DNA from 2 places in the Neobacillus sp. Soil_C_43 genome. Region 2 is predicted to be linked to the other one. Evidence: a T-box and tRNA genes for the amino acid it is inferred to sense, from the RefSeq annotation. Region 2 holds a T-box; the other holds one or more tRNA genes.
What was found. The T-box of region 2 lies ahead of AC3A54_RS03625 (valine--tRNA ligase). A T-box ahead of a tRNA ligase gene usually reads a tRNA of that ligase, here a tRNA-Val.
Positions count from the first base shown of each region.

Region 1: it has a tRNA-Val gene. The T-box ahead of AC3A54_RS03625 (valine--tRNA ligase) is inferred to sense a tRNA for this amino acid. The anticodon was not compared.

Region 1 is NZ_JBDGJV010000022.1:16,949-26,438, reverse strand. It holds gene AC3A54_RS22225 (TetR/AcrR family transcriptional regulator) at 89-694, shown strand; gene bla (class A beta-lactamase) at 1,332-2,237, opposite strand; gene AC3A54_RS22215 (peptidoglycan D,D-transpeptidase FtsI family protein) at 2,606-4,657, opposite strand; gene AC3A54_RS22210 (BlaR1 family beta-lactam sensor/signal transducer) at 4,781-6,577, opposite strand; gene AC3A54_RS22205 (BlaI/MecI/CopY family transcriptional regulator) at 6,577-6,963, opposite strand; tRNA gene AC3A54_RS22200 (tRNA-Val) at 7,388-7,460, opposite strand; gene AC3A54_RS22195 (hypothetical protein) at 7,624-7,848, shown strand; gene AC3A54_RS22190 (alpha/beta hydrolase) at 7,966-8,688, shown strand; gene AC3A54_RS22185 (YjcG family protein) at 8,819-9,331, shown strand; gene AC3A54_RS22180 (GNAT family N-acetyltransferase) at 9,337-9,490, shown strand, end outside.
Region 2 is NZ_JBDGJV010000001.1:680,356-689,845, forward strand. It holds gene AC3A54_RS03605 (PilW family protein) at 1-108, shown strand, start outside; gene AC3A54_RS03610 (hypothetical protein) at 183-1,022, shown strand; gene AC3A54_RS03615 (sensor domain-containing diguanylate cyclase) at 1,073-2,791, opposite strand; gene AC3A54_RS03620 (bifunctional folylpolyglutamate synthase/dihydrofolate synthase) at 2,863-4,185, opposite strand; gene AC3A54_RS03625 (valine--tRNA ligase) at 4,276-6,918, opposite strand; T-box leader at 6,979-7,214, opposite strand; gene AC3A54_RS03630 (hypothetical protein) at 7,374-7,565, shown strand; gene ysxE (spore coat protein YsxE) at 7,584-8,621, opposite strand; gene spoVID (stage VI sporulation protein D) at 8,714-9,490, opposite strand, start outside.

The DNA.
Region 1 (9,490 bases), on a different contig from region 2:
ACACTACCATAGAAATACAAATTAGACCACAGTCCAATTTTATTAAATTTTAAAATATTCTGTCAATGAATATTTTGGAGGTTTTTTTATGCTTGAACAAAAAAATAAGCAACGTAGGGGAGAAAAAACCCGCGAAAAAATTTTAAAAACGTCTTTAAAACTTTTTAGTGAAAAGGGTTATGACAAAGTGACAGTCGATGAAATTGTAAAAAAAAGCGGCACCTCAAAAGGGTCATTTTACCAGCATTTTTCAGCTAAATCGGACATATTTTTAGTTAGATTCTCAGAAGTAGACGATTATTATCTTAAGGTAATCCAATCCTTTCCAAAAGAAATGGATGCTTTAGAGAAATTATTTATCTTCATAAGGAAATTAATGCAATTTCTTGAGGAGGAAATGGGCAAAGATCTAGTGAAAGTCATTTATAGTGCAGCATTAAATTCAAATGAACACACGTACTTCTTAAATCAAAATCGCTCACTTTTTTTAATCATCCGTTCATTAATTAAAGAAGGAAAGAAACTCGGCGCTATTAATACTGAAATATCTCTAGATGATATTTCAACACTGATAACTCAAAGCCTAATGGGAATCATTTATCACTGGGGAATACATGATTCTGAGAAAAACTTAGAATCATTGGCTATCCCGTTGACTAAAACTATCATTGAGGGTTTAAAAATAAAAAACTAAAGCAATGTGGATTCAATAGCTAATCCAATCCGCTTAATCACTAAAAAGTTAAAAAAATAGACCTATTCGTATTCTGAATAGGTCCTGATTTTTATTAAATTGGCAATCTTTCCTTACATTTTCAAAACCACCCTACCTACCTCTAATTTAAAATGTATTATCTTCAATCAATAAAGTTTCTTGTTTTCTGATTAAACAATTTTAATAAGTTATCCATGAATATCGCCCACCTTTCTGCCCTTATCTTCGTGGCTTATTTTGCCACCAATTCATCTGTATTACTTCAAACTTAATTTCCTGTTATATAGAAAAAAACCTGATAACACAACGGTTACCAAGGCTCTGTATCGATGACCTGTGAGGGGTTCGAACCCCCGACCTCAACCCTGTCAATTTTGTTTCCTTTGTTTAATCTGTATAAAATAAATTAAATAAATATGGAAAACAATGATTTATTATGAGTTTTTTGATGAGGTTAAATCAAAACTGTTAAACAAAATTAATTAGAAAAATAACTACTATTAAATAATTTTAGGAGTAACCCTAGTAACAATCATATGTGTGTATATGATGACTGAATGATAAGCCTGTTCACTGATGCAACCCGAGAATTGTGATGAGTGAATTTATTTATCATTCACTTCAGAGCGTTAAGTGCGACCTTGGCAGCTTCTGCAATAAGCACATTGTCATAGGTGGCATTCTGTGTATAGCAGCTGGATAGGACTGCGATGACAATGGGAGCTCTATTCGGCGGCCAAACAATCGCAATATCATTCCGCGTTCCATAGCTTCCTGCCCCGCTCTTATCATCGACTTCCCAACCTGTTGGTGCGCCTGCACGGATTAATGCATCTCCAGTGGTATTTCCCCGCATCCAATCTGTCAGGATCTTACGTTTTTCAGTAGGGAGCAAGTCGCTGACTGCGAAAGCCTGGAGGCTCGTAGCAAGTGATTTTGGTGTGCTTGTGTCACGTGTATCTCCAGGAACAGCTGAGTTCAAATCCGGCTCGTAGCGATCAACCTTGGTAACGTTATCGCCAATCTGCCTCAGTGCTGTTTCAAATCCCTCAGGTCCTCCCAGTTTCTCTAATAAAAGGTTCCCAGCGGTGTTGTCGCTATATCGGACAGCAGCCTCGATAACTTCCCGAAGAGTCATCCCGGTATCTACGTGAAGCTTTGTCACGGGTGAATACGAAACTATGTCTTCGCTGTTGTATGTAACTAACTCGTCGAGTTGATCAATTGAGTAATGCTGCAGCAATGCACCTGCTGTTAGAGCTTTGTAAGTAGATGCGTAAGCGAACCGCTCATGAGACCGATAGGAGACGATTCGATTTGTACCTGTATCGATAGCGTAGACTCCGAGCCTGGCGTCAAACTTGCTCTCAAGTTCTGCAAACTCACGGTGTATAGGGAATGCTGGTGTTTTCATGACTGCCTTATCGGGTTTGTCAGAATGGTTATTGGTGGTCATCGACCAGCCGGCGAGGGGTACAATTGCAACCACTAGCATAAGCAGGGCATATATTAAATTATTCATACTGAAAATATCATTTGTTTTCCTCAAGATCTTACCTCTTTCTATTAGTATTAGATGTCCTAAAAATAGAATAAGCGGGTTTAAACATTATGTTTTGATTAACACCGTCGGCTATTAACCAGCAGATTCTAAAAACTTTCGGATTCAATTCCGATTATTTATACAACGAAAAATTTATTTCGTTTGCAGCTTTTTGAACCATATTCAATATCACTTTCATAACCTTATGCTGCCCCGAAATGCTGGGGGAGAATTTCCTCCTTTCTCCAATTTAATTACATGTGTAATAGTAGATTACGCACTAAATACTACGCATGTAGTATTTATTACAAAGGTAATACTACATGTGTAATAAAAAGTTGTCAATATCATTTTGTCGTTTGCTTTCCTTTTTCATTAAGGTCAAAATATGCCCGAAAAACCCGCTGGCTGATGATATTAGCAGCACTGTGCGGCGAAGCATAACCATCTCGGTAGGCATTGGGCACAATAACGGCAATGGCAATCTCGGGATCATTAAATGGAGCATAACCAGCAAAAGAAAGATTCCAAGTCTTCACCCCATTTTTATAGGATTCCGAGGTCCCGGTTTTACCCGCGGCATTGTACGGTTCATCTTTAAAATATCCTCTCGCTGTTCCTTTGGAACCATGGGTAACCAGCCAAAAACCTTGTTGAACCCGCTTAATCATCTCCTCACTCATATCCACCCGATTCAGCACCACTGGTTCGATTTCATCGATCACGTTACCCGCTTCATTGCCATTCATATTGGGTTCACGAATCTCCTTCACCAATTGAGGCTTCATCCGGTATCCTCCATTGGCAATCGTTGTCATATACTGGGCAATTTGCATCGGTGTATAGGTATCTAATTGTCCGATGGCAATTTGAAAGTAGGTGCTTGGATTGGTTCCTTTAATTCCCGCCGTTTCATTATCAAAATCAATACCAGTAGGGATGCCCAAACCAAATTGGTTGAAATAATAGCGGATGGTTTCAATTTTTTTCGGATTGATATTCAATGTGCCATTGGGGACATACTTGCCGCCCATAATTTCTATCGCGGTTTTCCACATATAAACGTTTGATGAACGCTCTAATGCCTCTAATTCGTTAATTCTGTTCATGACTTGGTAAGAGGAAAAGGTTCCCGACCCCTTAAATCGCATGACTTCATCCAGCTCGATTTCCCCGAAATCCCTGACACCCGTTTGGTATCCGGTTAATACTGTGGCCCCTTTTACAACGGACCCCTGTTCAAACGCATAAGTGAAGGTTCCCGGTGTAAAATCGGTAAACTCCCGGGTCTGCCTGTTATACACTTTTCCTGACATCGCAAGAATGCGGCCTGTTTTCGGCTCCATTGCCACAACAAAGGCAGTGTCAAGCGTATCCGTATGCGGCTTTTGGATTGCACTGACTAACTCTTCCTGCATAATTTTTTCCACTTGGGCTTGAAACTCCATATCAATGGTCAGAACAATATCCTTGCCGCTCTTCCCTTCCGATACAGTCTCTGTACTCACCACATTTCCGTTTGGATCTGTCACCGTTTCCACTTTTTCCTTTTGGCCTTGCAACACGCCATCATAAAGCTCTTCAATATAGCTTTTCCCGACGCGGTCATTCAGGTTGTACCCTTTAGACGTATAGTAATCTACCTTTTCTGCCGGAAGTCCTTCATCTGCACTCGTTACTTCCCCAAGCATATTCCAAAACGTTTCCCCGTAGGTGCGGCTCCTCTTCCAATCGGTCGTGACATCCACACCCGGCAGGTTTTCCAGATTTTCATTGACCTTCGCATATTCTTCCTCTGTTACATTTTCATTTTTGATCATCGTCGGGGTTAAAGCGCTGGCGGAAGAAAGTTTCCGGTATATGGCCGCCAGGTTTTTGTCCATTGCCTGGAGATCGCTTTCTGTAATGCGGTTCAATTTTAATTGATATAAATCCTTGTCATTCAGCCTTTCCTGTTTGTATAATTTCTCCTCCTTCTTTGTGATTAAATCCGTGCCATTGTTATGTACCGCCAGCCAGATATCTTTCAAATCCCGATCGGTTACTTTATTGATCTCTTTATCAGTCATGACCAGAAAGGTATTTAACTTTTTGGCCAGTTCAAGCAATTCGTCCGGCTGCGGATTTTTGGGCGGTGTATAGATAATCGCCTTTTCCGGAATATTGTAGACTACTAACTTATGATTCATATCATATATTTTTCCACGCGGAACTGAATAGCTGACGGGCGTCACATCTGTCTTCTCTGCCTGAGCCGCATAGTTTTCCCCTTTGATAATTTGGATAACGCCAAGGCGGAGAATCAGGATAGAAAAAAGAACAAAGACCATGAAAAAAAGACCATTCAGTCTCCATCGAATTGGGTTTTTTACTATATTTTCTTTCTGCCTTTTCTGCATCAAAACGCATCAGCCCTTTCATACTTGAAAGTTTGTGTACAAGGTTGCTTTAAATACTACAATTGTAGTATTTAGCCCGAGAAAGTCCCAAAAAGGAAGGGTAATCCTTTCTGGGGTTAATTATTAATATATCTTCTTATGATGCAGGATCTGCTTGGCAATCTCCGCTGCCTTGCTTCCTTGGGCCTGCCCATCCATATTTTGAATATTTATGGCAAAATAAAAACGATCATCTCCTTTATCGACAAAGCCAATAAACCAGCCATTTACATTCTTTCCATTAATCATGCCGGTTCCCGTTTTACCATACAACCGCCCATTCTTTTGCACATCTATTAAAATTGCCTTTTTTACCGCTTTGATATTTTCCGCTTTAAAACCCCATTGATTTTCTTCTAATTGGTATAATAATTGAACTTGTTCAATGGGCGATATTTTTAAGGAAGATTCCATCCAGTAACTATCCATATTGCCTGAAAGATCCTCATTCCCGTATTTTATCTTGTGAAAATAATCTTGCAGCTGCTTTCTTCCTACCTCTCGATCGGTATTTTGGAAATACCAATTCACGGATTGGCTCAAGGCAGTCGCTAAATTTTGATTTTGATTCCATTCTGGAAAAGGATAAATTTTCCCATCCCAAACCTGTTTATTGTTATTCGTTGAAATCACATTAGATTCCATTGCAAATAAGGCAGAAAATATTTTATAGGTGCTATCAGGAGAAATCCTCTGTTCACTAAACTCTCGATTATAAATTTGATATTGGTTTTTAGAAGAATCATATAAAACGAAGCTACCCTTGTAGCCCTTAAAATAGGAGCCTAGATCTTCATAGACCGCATTCTTCCCGCTAAACTGATACACATCATCTGGGCTCGCAATAACGGTGGTGATTGGAGCAAGGAATAGCACAACAATTCCTAAAACTGCGCAGATGGCCTTGCTTTTCCATTTCAATAATAGAGAATCGCTAGAGAAGCTTGCAATGCACTGGATTCTTTGTTTGATTTGTGTTTTTGTGCCACCTATACCTGGAGCAAACTGTTCAAGGGTACGATCATGTTTTTTATCTGCAAACCGAATGATGGTATGCCCATATTCGATATATCCACTCTCATCCAAGAGATTTAAAACGGAAGCATCACAGGCTAACTCCCGATCGATTCGAATCCTTTTTAAGGCATACCAAACGAACGGGTTAAACCAATAAATAATACGAAATAAACACATGACGTAATTCCCGAACAGATCCTTGCTTTTATGATGATGCAGCTCGTGCAAAAACACGTACTTTAATTCATTTAACGAGAATGCTTCTCGCGTTTTGCTTGGTAAAAAAATATAGGGTTGAAAAATCCCCACCGTGATTGGCGAGGTAATAAGAGAGGTCTCCCTCAACCTTATGTTTCTTTTCACCCCAACCAACTCTTTGCACGCTTCTAATAGTTCATTTAACTTTTGGTTATGAACAGCCGCAGCTGACTTTTTCATTTGATAGATTTGATAGTTTGAATAAACAGCAGCCACAATAAAAAGAACCACTCCAATGACCCAAACTGTAAAAAATGTATGGTAGAGGAAATCGGGCGTTGACTTGTTAACCGATATCGTGAAATCATTTAATAGATCGCTGTTTGGCGCCTGAGAGGCATCCACTCCATTATTCCTTTCACTCTTCAATGGCGCGTCTCTATGAAAAAAAAGTAAGCTTTTAAAATAGCGCGTTCCTTCTCCAAGTCGAAAATAATTCCTAGGTAAAAAGGTAGCAAGGATTGGAATGCAAAGGAAATACCAAATTTGATAATGTGCTTTCACCGTCATATGATGGTTTAATAGCTTTTTGATTAACAGAATTATGAAAATAAGGAGGGATACCACGATTGTACTAACTAAAATCCGCAGCAGCATGGTATCCATTATTTTTCCCCTTTCTTGTCCCTTGTGGATAATATTTCCTTTAATTCCGAAATATCTTCATTCGATAACTTTTCATTCTCAATAAAATTTAATATCATTGAATTTAACGTGCCGCCGAAAAACTGCTGCAGAAAGGAATTACTTTTTTGCTCAACATATTCGTGCTTTTCAACCAGTGAAGTATAAATAAACACCCGGCCATCTTTTCTTGCGTGCAAAGCCTTTTTCTTAACTAGGCGCGCCAGCATGGTGTGAATGGTATTTGGCTTCCAATCACTCTTATTCGAAAATTTCTCCACTACCTCAGGAGTCGAAATCGGCTCAAAGTTCCATATAACCTTCATCACTTCATATTCTGCTTCTGATATTTGAGGAATCTCCTTCATGATAACCCTCCTACTTTTACAACTGTAGTATTTATTATAGCAAGACGGGCCAAAAACATAAAGAAATAGTCGTGACTTTAGCGTATGGTAAATATTCCCCCTGTGTGTTGACGATTTCTTCTAATAGTAGAAGGGAGCTTTTTACTCCCTCCTCACGTTTTATCGCCATAAAAGATTGAAATAAACTATCGAGGTTATGTGCAGTTTTTCACAATATTCAAACGTTTTTAACGCGATTTCCTATTCGTTTGTCAGCCAAAATAAAAACGCCTCCTGTTCGGTTAAGTCAACGGAACAAAAGACGCATAAACGCAGCGCTACCATGTTGTAAATAGGAGCGCTACCCTGCAATTAAGTCAACGCATAAGTCATTGGAAATAAAAAACGGTAGAACACCGTTATATCAACGTTTCTACCGTTCGGATGACCTGTGAGGGGTTCGAACCCCCGACCTCAACCCTGTCAAGGTTGCGCTCTCCCAACTGAGCTAACAGATCGCTTATTAATCTACATATCTAATTATAGTAATATTGTAGCAAAAGTCAATAATTAATTTCCAATATACAACCTCAAAAAACAAGAACATTAGTTCTTATTTCAGTTGAATAAAGAACTAATGTTCGGTTATAATGATAGTATATAAAGAAAGGAGTGATTTACATGGATGGGCTTTTTATTCGTTCAATTGAAGAAAACATGCCTTTGGAAATGATTTACCTTGCCGACAACCAAGAAATTTCACAACGGAAACTGATTGTGAAGGAAATAAATGATGACTATATCCGCGGGTACTGTTTGCTTCGGAAACAGATGCGCACCTTTAAACGTGAAAACATCTTATCCCTAATGCCCGAATCACAATCAAAAAATCGATATCTTCATTAATTCCTCTTTACCTCTTAACAGCAGCTTACCAATCCCTTTATTCCCCGTTGTGAAAGCATTTCCAGTCGAGTTATGGTAAAATTCTAATGTATCTACTGAATATGGGGGTTTTATCACATGGAATTTCCAAAAGGCAAGATTAAAGAACTTACCTTTCATAGTAAAGAGCTGGGAGAGGAAATACTACTTCTCGTTTACCTTCCAGCAAACTTCTCACCACTCTATAAATACTCTCTGCTGATTGCCCAGGATGGCCGGGATTATTTTCAACTTGGCAGAATTGGTCGATTAGCAGATGAGTTTCTTAATACCAGAGAAATTGAAAACTTAATTATTGTTGGGGTACCCTATAAAGATGTTGCCGATCGCCGCAGAAAATATCATCCAAATGGTGATCAAAATGAGCAATATATACGCTTCCTAGCACATGAATTAGTGCCATTTCTTGATACGGAGTTTCCAACCTATCAAATGGGTACGACCCGGGCACTTATTGGTGATTCTCTTGGGGCAACCGTCTCTTTAATGACAGCGATTCAATATCCACATACATTTGGAAAGGTGCTTTTGCAATCACCCTATGTGAATCAAAAGATCTTAGAATTAGTGGAAGATTTTACAGATACTCAGCTACTAGAGATTTATCATGTAATCGGAACCCAAGAAACGGAAGTACCGACGACAGATGGACAAGTGAAGAACTTTTTAGACCCTAATAGGGAACTATCAAAAATCATTTCAGATAAACCATTTACATACTTTTATGAAGAATTTAATGGTGATCATACGTGGACCTATTGGCAGCCAGATTTAAGACGGGCACTGAACATGTTTTTCTAACACATATTAACAAAAGTTTGAGTATTTTCTATTATTTAATATTGTTAGAAAATTTGCTATAATAGTAAGAAGGCTGTTATGAGTATTATTTTTCTATTTAAATAATTTTTTAAAACGGAGGTATATACGTATGAAATTTGGAGTTGTCATTTTTCCATCAAAAAAGCTTCAAGATTTAGTGAATTCTTACCGTAAACGTTATGATCCACACTATTCACTTATTCCTCCACACTTAACATTAAAAAATGCCTTTGAAGCAACTGAAGAGGATGCAAAGGATGTAGCGAATAAGCTACAGCAAATCGCTCAAAATACCCATCCATTTTCTTTAAAAACTTCAAAGATTAGCTCTTTTCAACCCGTAAATAACGTGATTTATTTTAAAGTTGATCCGACAGAAGAACTAATAAATCTGCATTCCGAAATCAATCAAACTTTTAGTGATTCACCATTAGAGTATGCCTTTGTCCCTCATATTACGATTGGTCAAAACCTCTCTAATGACGAACACTCCGATGTCTTTGGTTCACTCCGAATGACAAAAATTGATCACGAAGAAACCATTGACCGATTCCACCTTCTCTATCAATTAGAAAATGGTTCTTGGACTGTATATGAAACATTTCGTCTTGGAAAGGAATAGGTAAAGTGAAGCTTAAAGTGGTTGAAGATCAAAAAGAACTAGCAGATGCATTCTCCATTCGAAAGACTGTATTTGTTGAAGAACAAAAAGTACCTCTTGAAGAGGAAATCGATCAATTCGAAGATGAAGCTGTTCATTTTGTCCTGTATAACGATGGTG
Region 2 (9,490 bases):
ACAGGTGACAAGGTGATTTATCCTTCAGATGCACTCACTATATATGTAAAGGTTGTTAATCAACAAGGTCAGTCTTATGAAGTAAACACAGTTATTAAACAGTATTAGGGGTGATTGTTATAAAGAGTGAGAAAGGTTACACGTTAATTCTTGTTATGATTGTTATGACAGTTGTAATGATCTTGGGTTTAGCATTAAGTGGAGCAGCATTAAACGCTAGAACCCTAGTAAAAAAAACTGATTTTCGTAACAAAGCCACTGACCTAGCAGAAATGGGTATAACCTATTATCAGCCCATAGTTACTAATTTAGTTACCACAGCTAAAGCAACTGCTACAGCAAAAAAAGCTATTTCAACTAATACTAAGTCCTATGACTATTATTTCCATGAAGCATTATTAACATCGTTAAGGAATAGTATAACTCCTGTAGAGGTTGACACTTCTAACAATAAATTTGAAATCACCTTTAAAAGCATAGACCCACCTAATTCTGATGCTGTTTCAAATAAGATCATTATTAACTTTGAGAGTAAAGGAACTGCATCAGGTGAACCCGCAACAGTTAATGGTTTTTTCACAATCGATAAAATTTCACAATCGAATAAAGTAGGGCAGCCAAAACCAGCACCATCCTCTTATAAAACGAATGAAACACAACAAGTTTTATTACTGAATAGCTCAAAAGATAAAAATAAAGATAAACCTTATGATTATTCAACTTATTTTAGTAATGATATCGTTATTGAAGGTAAACGTTCTGTAACAGTTAAAGGGGATGCATACATTACTAAATTAACCTTGCAAGGGTCTGCAAGAATTAATATTTACGGGGATGCTATTTTTGCTAACAACATTATAAATATTGGGGAAGCGTATGGGGTTTGTATTACAGGTAAAACATACAAGCTAGATTCCAATTTTAAACTTGTTGACTATCCTATTTCAAAAAATACTTGCTCCACTCCTTCGGTTAATGAATGGCTATTTAATGCGGATAAAGGAACAAAAGTTAAATACTAAGAAAACCGCAGGTCCCAAAGTGGAACCTGCGATTTTTTGTATTATTATCTTTAACATGAGGAATACTCCGCAACCCTGTTCCTTCCTGCCCGCTTAGCCCCTACATAAAGCGCCCGGTCTGCATGGCGGATTAAGGCTAATGCATCTTCAGCATCCTCTGGTGCGGTTGCCACACCGATGGAAGCCGTGATTCTGACTTGCTGATGCTTTTGGTCTAACGACTGGCTTATGCTGAAAGGCCAGTTGGCGATGGATTGACGGATGAGTTCAGCCATTTGATAGGCATCTTCTTTTGATACATCTGGTAAAAGGACCACAAATTCCTCGCCACCATACCGGGCAACAGTTCCTCTGCCTCCTACCAGCTTATTTAACCTGTTAGCCAGTTCGCATAGAATTTCATTTCCACTTTGATGGCCATACGTGTCATTCACGTTTTTAAAATGGTCAATGTCGAGAATAATTAATGAAAGCATTTTGCGTTCGAAACGAGTAAGTTTTTCAAATTCCTCTGTTAGCATATTCTCAAAGTAACGATAATTATATAGACTCGTTAAGGCACAACGCTCGCTCTGTCTCTTGGTTTGCTCATAATGGCGTGCATTTTCAATTGCGACGGCAAAATGAGAACAAAGAATATCGATAATCATTAGCTGCGATTTTTCATAAGCTCGTTTTCTTCTTGATGCTAATAGTAAGACACCAATTAACTTTTTACTTCGAATGATAGGTACACCCAGAATACTTTCGGCATCCTTCGGAATGTAGCCATTCGAATACTCAATCCAATCCTTCTTTGTTTTGAATAGGAAGGCCTTTCGGCTTGCCCAAACCATTCCGCTGATTCCTTCATGGATACTCATAGACTGCTGATCATTTGGTAACGCATTTCCTGATTCAATGCGGCGAATCAATTTCAGTTCGTCGCCGCTTGCCTCAAGGATATAAGCATAATCCACCGGCAGCATTTCACTTAATTTTTGAATAAATAAGTCAACAACATCATTAATATACAAACGCTCAGCCAACTGATGGCCAATTTCTGCTGCCTTTTGAAGATATTCATTTATTTTTTCACTTGAATAATAGAGATTAAAAATAATAGATAAACTGACAAACGGAACACCCACAAATAGGAGAGCTAATATGCCTACCCCATCTTGGTTATAAAGAATGTATAGGATAAACCCAATTGGGAATGTAACTAATGTTGTAATTGTCTCGGCAAAGAACTCCTTCCCGAAGTAAGGTTCCTTGCTTTTATATATTACATACAGATTAAACGCTAAAATAACTTGATTTAAAGTGTAACTTAAGACCGCATACATGACTGCTAGCCACAGGGAACTTGAATCATGTGTAAAGTCGGGAGTTGGATTACCACCTAATAAATAATAGAAAGCACCACTCAAGAAAGAAACAAGAAAAAACATAATTAAATTGAGAGGCAGTCGGAAAATCTCACCCTTGCGAAGAATCCTTAGCTTAAGTAGTAATACAACGACAGCAATTTGAGCAAAGATAATTTCAACAAATAAGCCAAATCGCAAAAAGGTAGCCAAGGCCACCCATTGAATTAAAAAGATGTACATCTGATTTATGACTATAGGCATGGAAGCCACCACGGAGGTTAACAGCAAAAAGGCTAATAGATCTATCCAATGCCCATTAATCTTAGGAGGATGCGTATGATAGGTAAACCAGAGTCCTGCAGGTACTAATAAAAACCATACAAGAAAAATGGCTTGTTTTGTTAGCGGTTTAACCATCTTACCTACCTCCCCCTTCATATTATTATTAATTCAAGATAAAATCATTTTACCACTATTACTATAGCTTGTCACAAAGATATTTTTATATTTTTCAAATATTTACATAAATGTGGTTTTATCTCAGAGATAAAATAGAGAGATCCAGTAATAACAAGCATACTAGATGAATCTAGAGCCTGAATCTCCTCTAAAAGGTAGGACTCCCAGTTGGTTACTGCCACCTTATTGGTAGACTGACTGATCTTCAATAACTCTTCCGCTGCAGCTGCCCGTGGAAAATCAAAGCTGACAAATGAGAGTTGATTCGCTACCTGGTCCAGCTTTGCAATCATTTCATCCAACTTCTTATCCTTTAATGCAGCAAATACAATATGGATATGTTGCTCTTTATATCTTGTTGATAATTCTTGTACAAGGGCTGTAATCCCTTCCTCATTGTGAGCTCCATCGATAATGACTAACGGCTTTTCAGATAGAATTTCAAATCTGCCTGGCCAGTATGCCTTTTTCAAGCCTTCTCTAATGGCTTGGTCACTGATAGGAAACGAACCCTCTTGATTTAAGTATTGTGCTGCACAGACTGCAAGGGCCGCATTTTCCGTTTGATGCTGACCGATCATACTGATTTCAACATCAATGAAGGCTTGTGATGGTGTAGATAAAGTAAACTTTTCACCTTTAGTCAATGATTGGTGCTCAGAAATTGAAAATTCCTGGTTCAGTCGATAAATCGGTGCCTTCATTTTTTCTGCCTGATTCTCGATTACTTTAAGAGCTCCTGGATGTTTCACCGCCGTAAAAATCGGAATATGCTCCTTGATGATTCCTGCTTTTTCAAAAGCGATTTCCTCATACGAGTTTCCGAGAATGTTCGTGTGGTCCAATCCGATATTTGTAATAATAGAAGCTAGTGGATGAAGAATGTTGGTGGAGTCAAATCGTCCTCCTAATCCCACTTCATAAACAACCACGTCCACCTTGCCCATTTCTGCAAAATAATAAAACGACATAGCGGTGATCACTTCAAACTCAGTCGGTCCCCCAAGCTCTGTTTCTTCCAATTCATCTGCTAATGGTCGAATGACATTGGCCAGGTGTAAAAGCTCTTCATCCGTAATCGGTTTTCCATTCACACTAATACGCTCATTAAATTGCTCGATATAGGGGGAGGTAAAGGTACCCACCTTATAGCCTGCTGCTTGTAAAATATTACGAAGGTAGGTGACGGTCGAGCCTTTTCCGTTTGTCCCCCCCACATGGATCGTTTGGATCTTCTTTTCAGGGGAACCCAGCTTGTCCATTATCCATTCCATTCGTTTCAAACCAGGCTTAATCCCAAGCCGTAATCTCGCGTGGATCCAGTCTAGGGCTTCTTTATATGAAGTAAACATTTCGTGACACCCCGTCCATATTTGATTAATAAGAAAAAGGGGTCAGACCCCACAGTTATATTAGTGGGGTCTGACCTCTTTAAATAAAGGTTACCCTCTTAATTCTTTAATGCGTGCTTCCACGATGCTTCTTTTTTCAAGATAGTCATTTTCCTTTGCACGCTCTTCAGTAACAACACTTTCAGGTGCTTTCTTCATAAATCCTTCATTGCTTAATTTCTTTTGAACGCGCTCTACTTCTTTATTTAACTTTTCGTATTCCTTCTCAAGACGAGTAATTTCTTCGTCAATGTTAATTAAGCCTTCAAGCGGAAGAATGATTTCCAAGCCTGTAATCACCGCTGTCATTGCTTTTTCAGGTGATTCAATATCGATACCCATTTGTAATTCCTCTGGATTACAGAAGCGCTCGATATAGCTGCGGTTTGTTTCGATGGCCTTCAGGATTGATTCGTCCTTCGCTTTAACCAACATTTTAATTTTCTTACTCATTGGCGTATTCACTTCCGCACGAATATTACGTACCGCGCGAATCATTTCCATAAGAAGCTTCATATCCTGTGCTGCCTTGTCATCGGAAAGCTCCGGTTTCACCTCTGGCCATGCAGCTGTAGTAATAGATTCACCAGCATGTGGGAGGTTTTGCCAAATTTCCTCGGTAATGAATGGCATAAACGGATGTAACAAACGCATCGTTTGATCTAATACATAAGCAAGGATGGAACGAGTCGTTTTTTTAGCTGCTTCATCTTCACCATATAATGGAAGCTTTGCCATTTCAATGTACCAATCACAGAAGTCATCCCAAATGAAGTTGTATAATGCACGGCCTACTTCACCGAATTCATAGCGGTCTGAAAGCTTGGTAACATGGTCAATCGTTTCATTTAATCTTGTTAAAATCCATTTATCCGCAACGGATTTTTCACCACTGAAATCAATTTCTTCGTAAGTCATGCCGTCCATATTCATTAAAGCAAAGCGTGATGCATTCCAAATTTTATTAGCAAAATTCCAGGTAGCTTCAACTTTTTCTGTGCTGTAGCGTAAATCCTGACCTGGAGATGATCCAGTCGATAAGAAGTATCGTAAGGAGTCTGCCCCATATTGATCTATGACATCCATTGGGTCCACACCGTTACCAAGTGATTTACTCATTTTACGTCCTTGTTCATCACGAACAAGACCATGGATCAGAACATCTTTAAAGGGACGTTCACCTGTAAATTCGATGCTTTGGAAAATCATTCTGGATACCCAGAAGAAAATGATATCGTAGCCTGTTACCAAAACGTCTGTTGGGAAGTAACGTTTAAAATCAGCTGCTTCCTTGTTCGGCCAGCCCATGGTTGAGAACGGCCATAATGCTGAGCTGAACCATGTATCTAATACGTCTTTGTCCTGCTCCCAGTTTTCAGCGTCTGCTGGTGCTTCATGACCTACAAATACTTCACCTGTTTCTTTGTGGTACCATGCAGGAATTCGGTGTCCCCACCAAAGCTGACGTGAAATACACCAATCACGGATATTTCCCATCCAACGCAAGTAGGTTTTCTCAAAGCGGTCAGGAACAAAGTTGACTTTGTTTTCTTTATTTTGAAGGGCAATTGCTTCATCTGCCAGGGGTTGCATCTTAACGAACCATTGAGTAGATAGGTATGGTTCAACAACTGCACCACTACGTTCGGAATGGCCTACGGAATGAAGATGCTCTTCAATTTTGAAAAGAACGCCTTGTTCTTGAAGGTCTTTAACGATTTGCTTACGGCAGTCGAAGCGATCCATACCTTTATATTTTCCTGCTTTGTCATTCATCGAGCCGTCTTCGTTCATAACGAGGATACGTTCAAGATTATGGCGGTTGCCAAGTTCAAAGTCGTTCGGATCGTGTGCAGGGGTAATTTTAACCGCTCCAGAACCGAATTCCATATCTACATAATCATCTGCTACAATTGGAATTTCGCGGCCAACGATTGGCAGAATAACGGTTTTGCCAATTAAGTGCTTGTAGCGCTCATCTTCAGGATGAACCGCAACAGCTGTATCACCGAGCATCGTTTCTGGACGAGTTGTCGCAACCTCAATGGATCCAGTGCCATCTGCTAAAGGATATCTCAGGTGGTAAAACGCACCCTGAACATCTTTATAGATTACTTCAATGTCAGATAATGCTGTTTTCGTGGAAGGATCCCAGTTAATAATATATTCGCCGCGGTAAATTAAGCCTTTATTATAAAGGGTAACGAATACTTCGCGAACCGCATCTGATAGGCCTTCATCCAAAGTGAACCGCTCACGGCTGTAATCTAAGCCTAATCCTAGCTTCGACCATTGCTGACGGATGTGTGAAGCATATTCATCCTTCCACTTCCATGTCTCCTCAACAAACTTTTCACGGCCTAAATCGTAACGGCTTTTGCCTTCACTGCGAAGCTTCTCTTCTACCTTCGCCTGTGTGGCAATTCCCGCATGGTCCATACCAGGGAGCCAAAGCACGTCATAGCCTTGCATCCGTTTCATACGTGTAACAATATCTTGAAGGGTTGTATCCCATGCATGACCTAGATGAAGCTTACCTGTTACGTTTGGCGGTGGAATAACAACGGTATAAGGCTGTTTTCCCTCGTCATCCTTTGCTTCAAAATACTTCCCTTGCAGCCACCAGTCATAACGACCTTTTTCAATCGATTGCGGGTCGTATTTCGTTGGCATCGTTAATTCTTTTGTTTCCATCAAAAATTCCTCCTTCTTAAACTACTGTTTCCACAGAAACATAAAAAACCCCATTCGTCATAAAAGGACGAATGGAGTTTGCTTCGCGGTACCACCTTTTTTCCAATCAAAAAACATGATTGGCACTTAACGGGATAACGGATTTCATCCGTCTTCAACTAATTAGATCATTTGACCTTTTCGCAGAAGAAGCTCCTGGGCGACCTTCTGATGTTCCTCTTAGGAAATCTTTCAGCTAATGATTTCCCTCTCTAAAAGTAGGATGGCATCGTACTCTTCCCTGTCGTTGCTTGTTTTTTAAATTATATTGTTATACTACCGAAAAAAAGGGTTTGACGTCAATCATGATAACCAATTTTTTTATTTTTTATACTGTATGTATTTAATGGAGAACTTCTATAGGCATTTGGAATATATATAAAATAAAGGTCAAATCCCAAAGGGGAGGTTCTGGGATGAAGAGGAATTTTCATAAATACAAATACAAGCCTTGGTTCATCACGTGCCGAAGGATTGCTGCCCAATTAATTATTCCGTTTAGTATTTTTCAATTTATCCGGACGCTGCTTCTACCAACCGTATTTGATGTATTACTATTAACCTGTTTTCTTGTCCTTGCTGTATCCATTTATTTTGACATTATTTAAGGAGCCCATCTTGCAGAGTTATGACTGCTGCTGGGCTCCTTCTTTTGCTTTTTGTGCGTTTTCGATTTCCGTCATTTTCATGACAATATACTCTGAATTCTTTAAATGCCAGTATCGGTGCTGCAGCTGACTGACATATTTCAACTCATTTTTTCGCCCCTGCTTTCGATAATAGCTCTCCGCTACCTGTATGATTGGAATGGGAAGAGCTAGATAGCTGAAGAATAATAGCTTCTCATCTGCTTTAAACGGGAAGTATTTAAAATAATGGTATACCCAGTCGATCGCTGTATCACTCCGCTTCGGCCTGGAATTAATTGCACGAGAAAGGTAAGGGAGCAAATCATGAATCGGGGAACCATAACGTGCATTTTCAAAATTAATAAAATAGCCGTAACCTCGATCATCATACAAAAAATGCTCAGAAGCTAATTTTCCATGAGTTATGACCATGCGGGCCTTTTCGGTTTCCTTTGTGCTTTCGTACCATTCTTCAAATTTTGTTTTTGAAAATCTTAGCGCTTGGCTAATTTCGTTATAATACATGCAATACAATAATTCGAACGGAGACATGTAGGTCTTTTTTTCGCATTGATCGATAAAACCATCCAGGAATTCCTGTTGTTTTTCCATCTCTTGAATGGTCTTTTCATAATGCTCTGTTCGTTCTTCTTTGTTGACAGTGATTTCTTTTGCCGAAAGGGTATGAAGTCTCGCTAATTCGCGAAATAATTGCAGATTGGTTTGCTCGCGGTTTTCTTTTAAATCATTTGGCATCCAGGGCATGAGATAGTACAGGTCATTTTCGTGCAGCACCGCATACCTGCCGTCCATTGTTGGATAAATTGGGACGATGCGATTAAATCCTTTTTGGTACAGAAGGTGCACATGGCGAATGAAATCAGTCCCGATTGAGGGATTGATTTTCTTTAAGGCAAACGTACCTTTATTGGAATAAATTTTTTGTACCGTACCATAATCCTCTACAAAATGAGGTTCAATATAATAATTTTTTAATACAGGTGCTAGCATTTGTATCCGATTTGACTCATTCATGTCAACTCGACCTTCTTTCAATGGAAAAGCCGAAATAGCTTTTAAAAGAAGCTGAGCAGGTTAAAGAAAACCCGCTCAACAATTGTGAATGGTTATTTTTTTGCAAAAGCACTAGGGATATATAATACTTGCCCCTCATACACATCTTGATTGAGTTCCAGATTATTTTCGCGCAACAGATTTTGAACCGTTACATCATAACGGTCTGCGAGGGTACTTACTGTATCCCCCTTCTGTACTATGCAAACCCGTAAACTGGTTTGGGCGGAGTTTTCATCTTTCCTTGCAAAAAATTCGGTAAGTGTCATACTCTTCTTCTTGGATGCTTTCTTCTTCTTGACCTTCGGTGCTTCCTCAGGGGATGATGAGCTTTCTTCTACATGCTTTACTTCCTCTTCAAAAATAACCTCTGGTTGTGGTGCAGCTTGTTCTTGAACAACGATTTCCTCTTCTTCGATCTCAACTGGCTGGCCGCCTTCATTTCTGGCCCATGCAGGCTCAAATTCTTCTTGTTCCTCTGCTGAAGGCTGGTAGTTAAAGGTTGGGAACTTCGGTAATACTTCTACTTCTTCTTCTTCTTCCTGTTGTTTTCTTGCCTCTGCTTCAAATAAGAAGTTGTTTTCGTATGCGCTTTGAACTGCGGCTTGTTCAATGGCTGCTTCTTCCTCAGCCTCTTCTGTTTCGTAACGGTTAAGTACCTCATATTCAGGTTCTACTTGTTCCTGCTGCTCTGCCTCATATAAACCACTGATGGTCAGTTCTGCAGATAGTTTAAGACAGCTGCGCTCTGGTGTAGCATAATCGAATGATTCAACGAGAACATCAATATCATAGATGCTTTGAATCCGATTGTTCGGGATGGTGATATC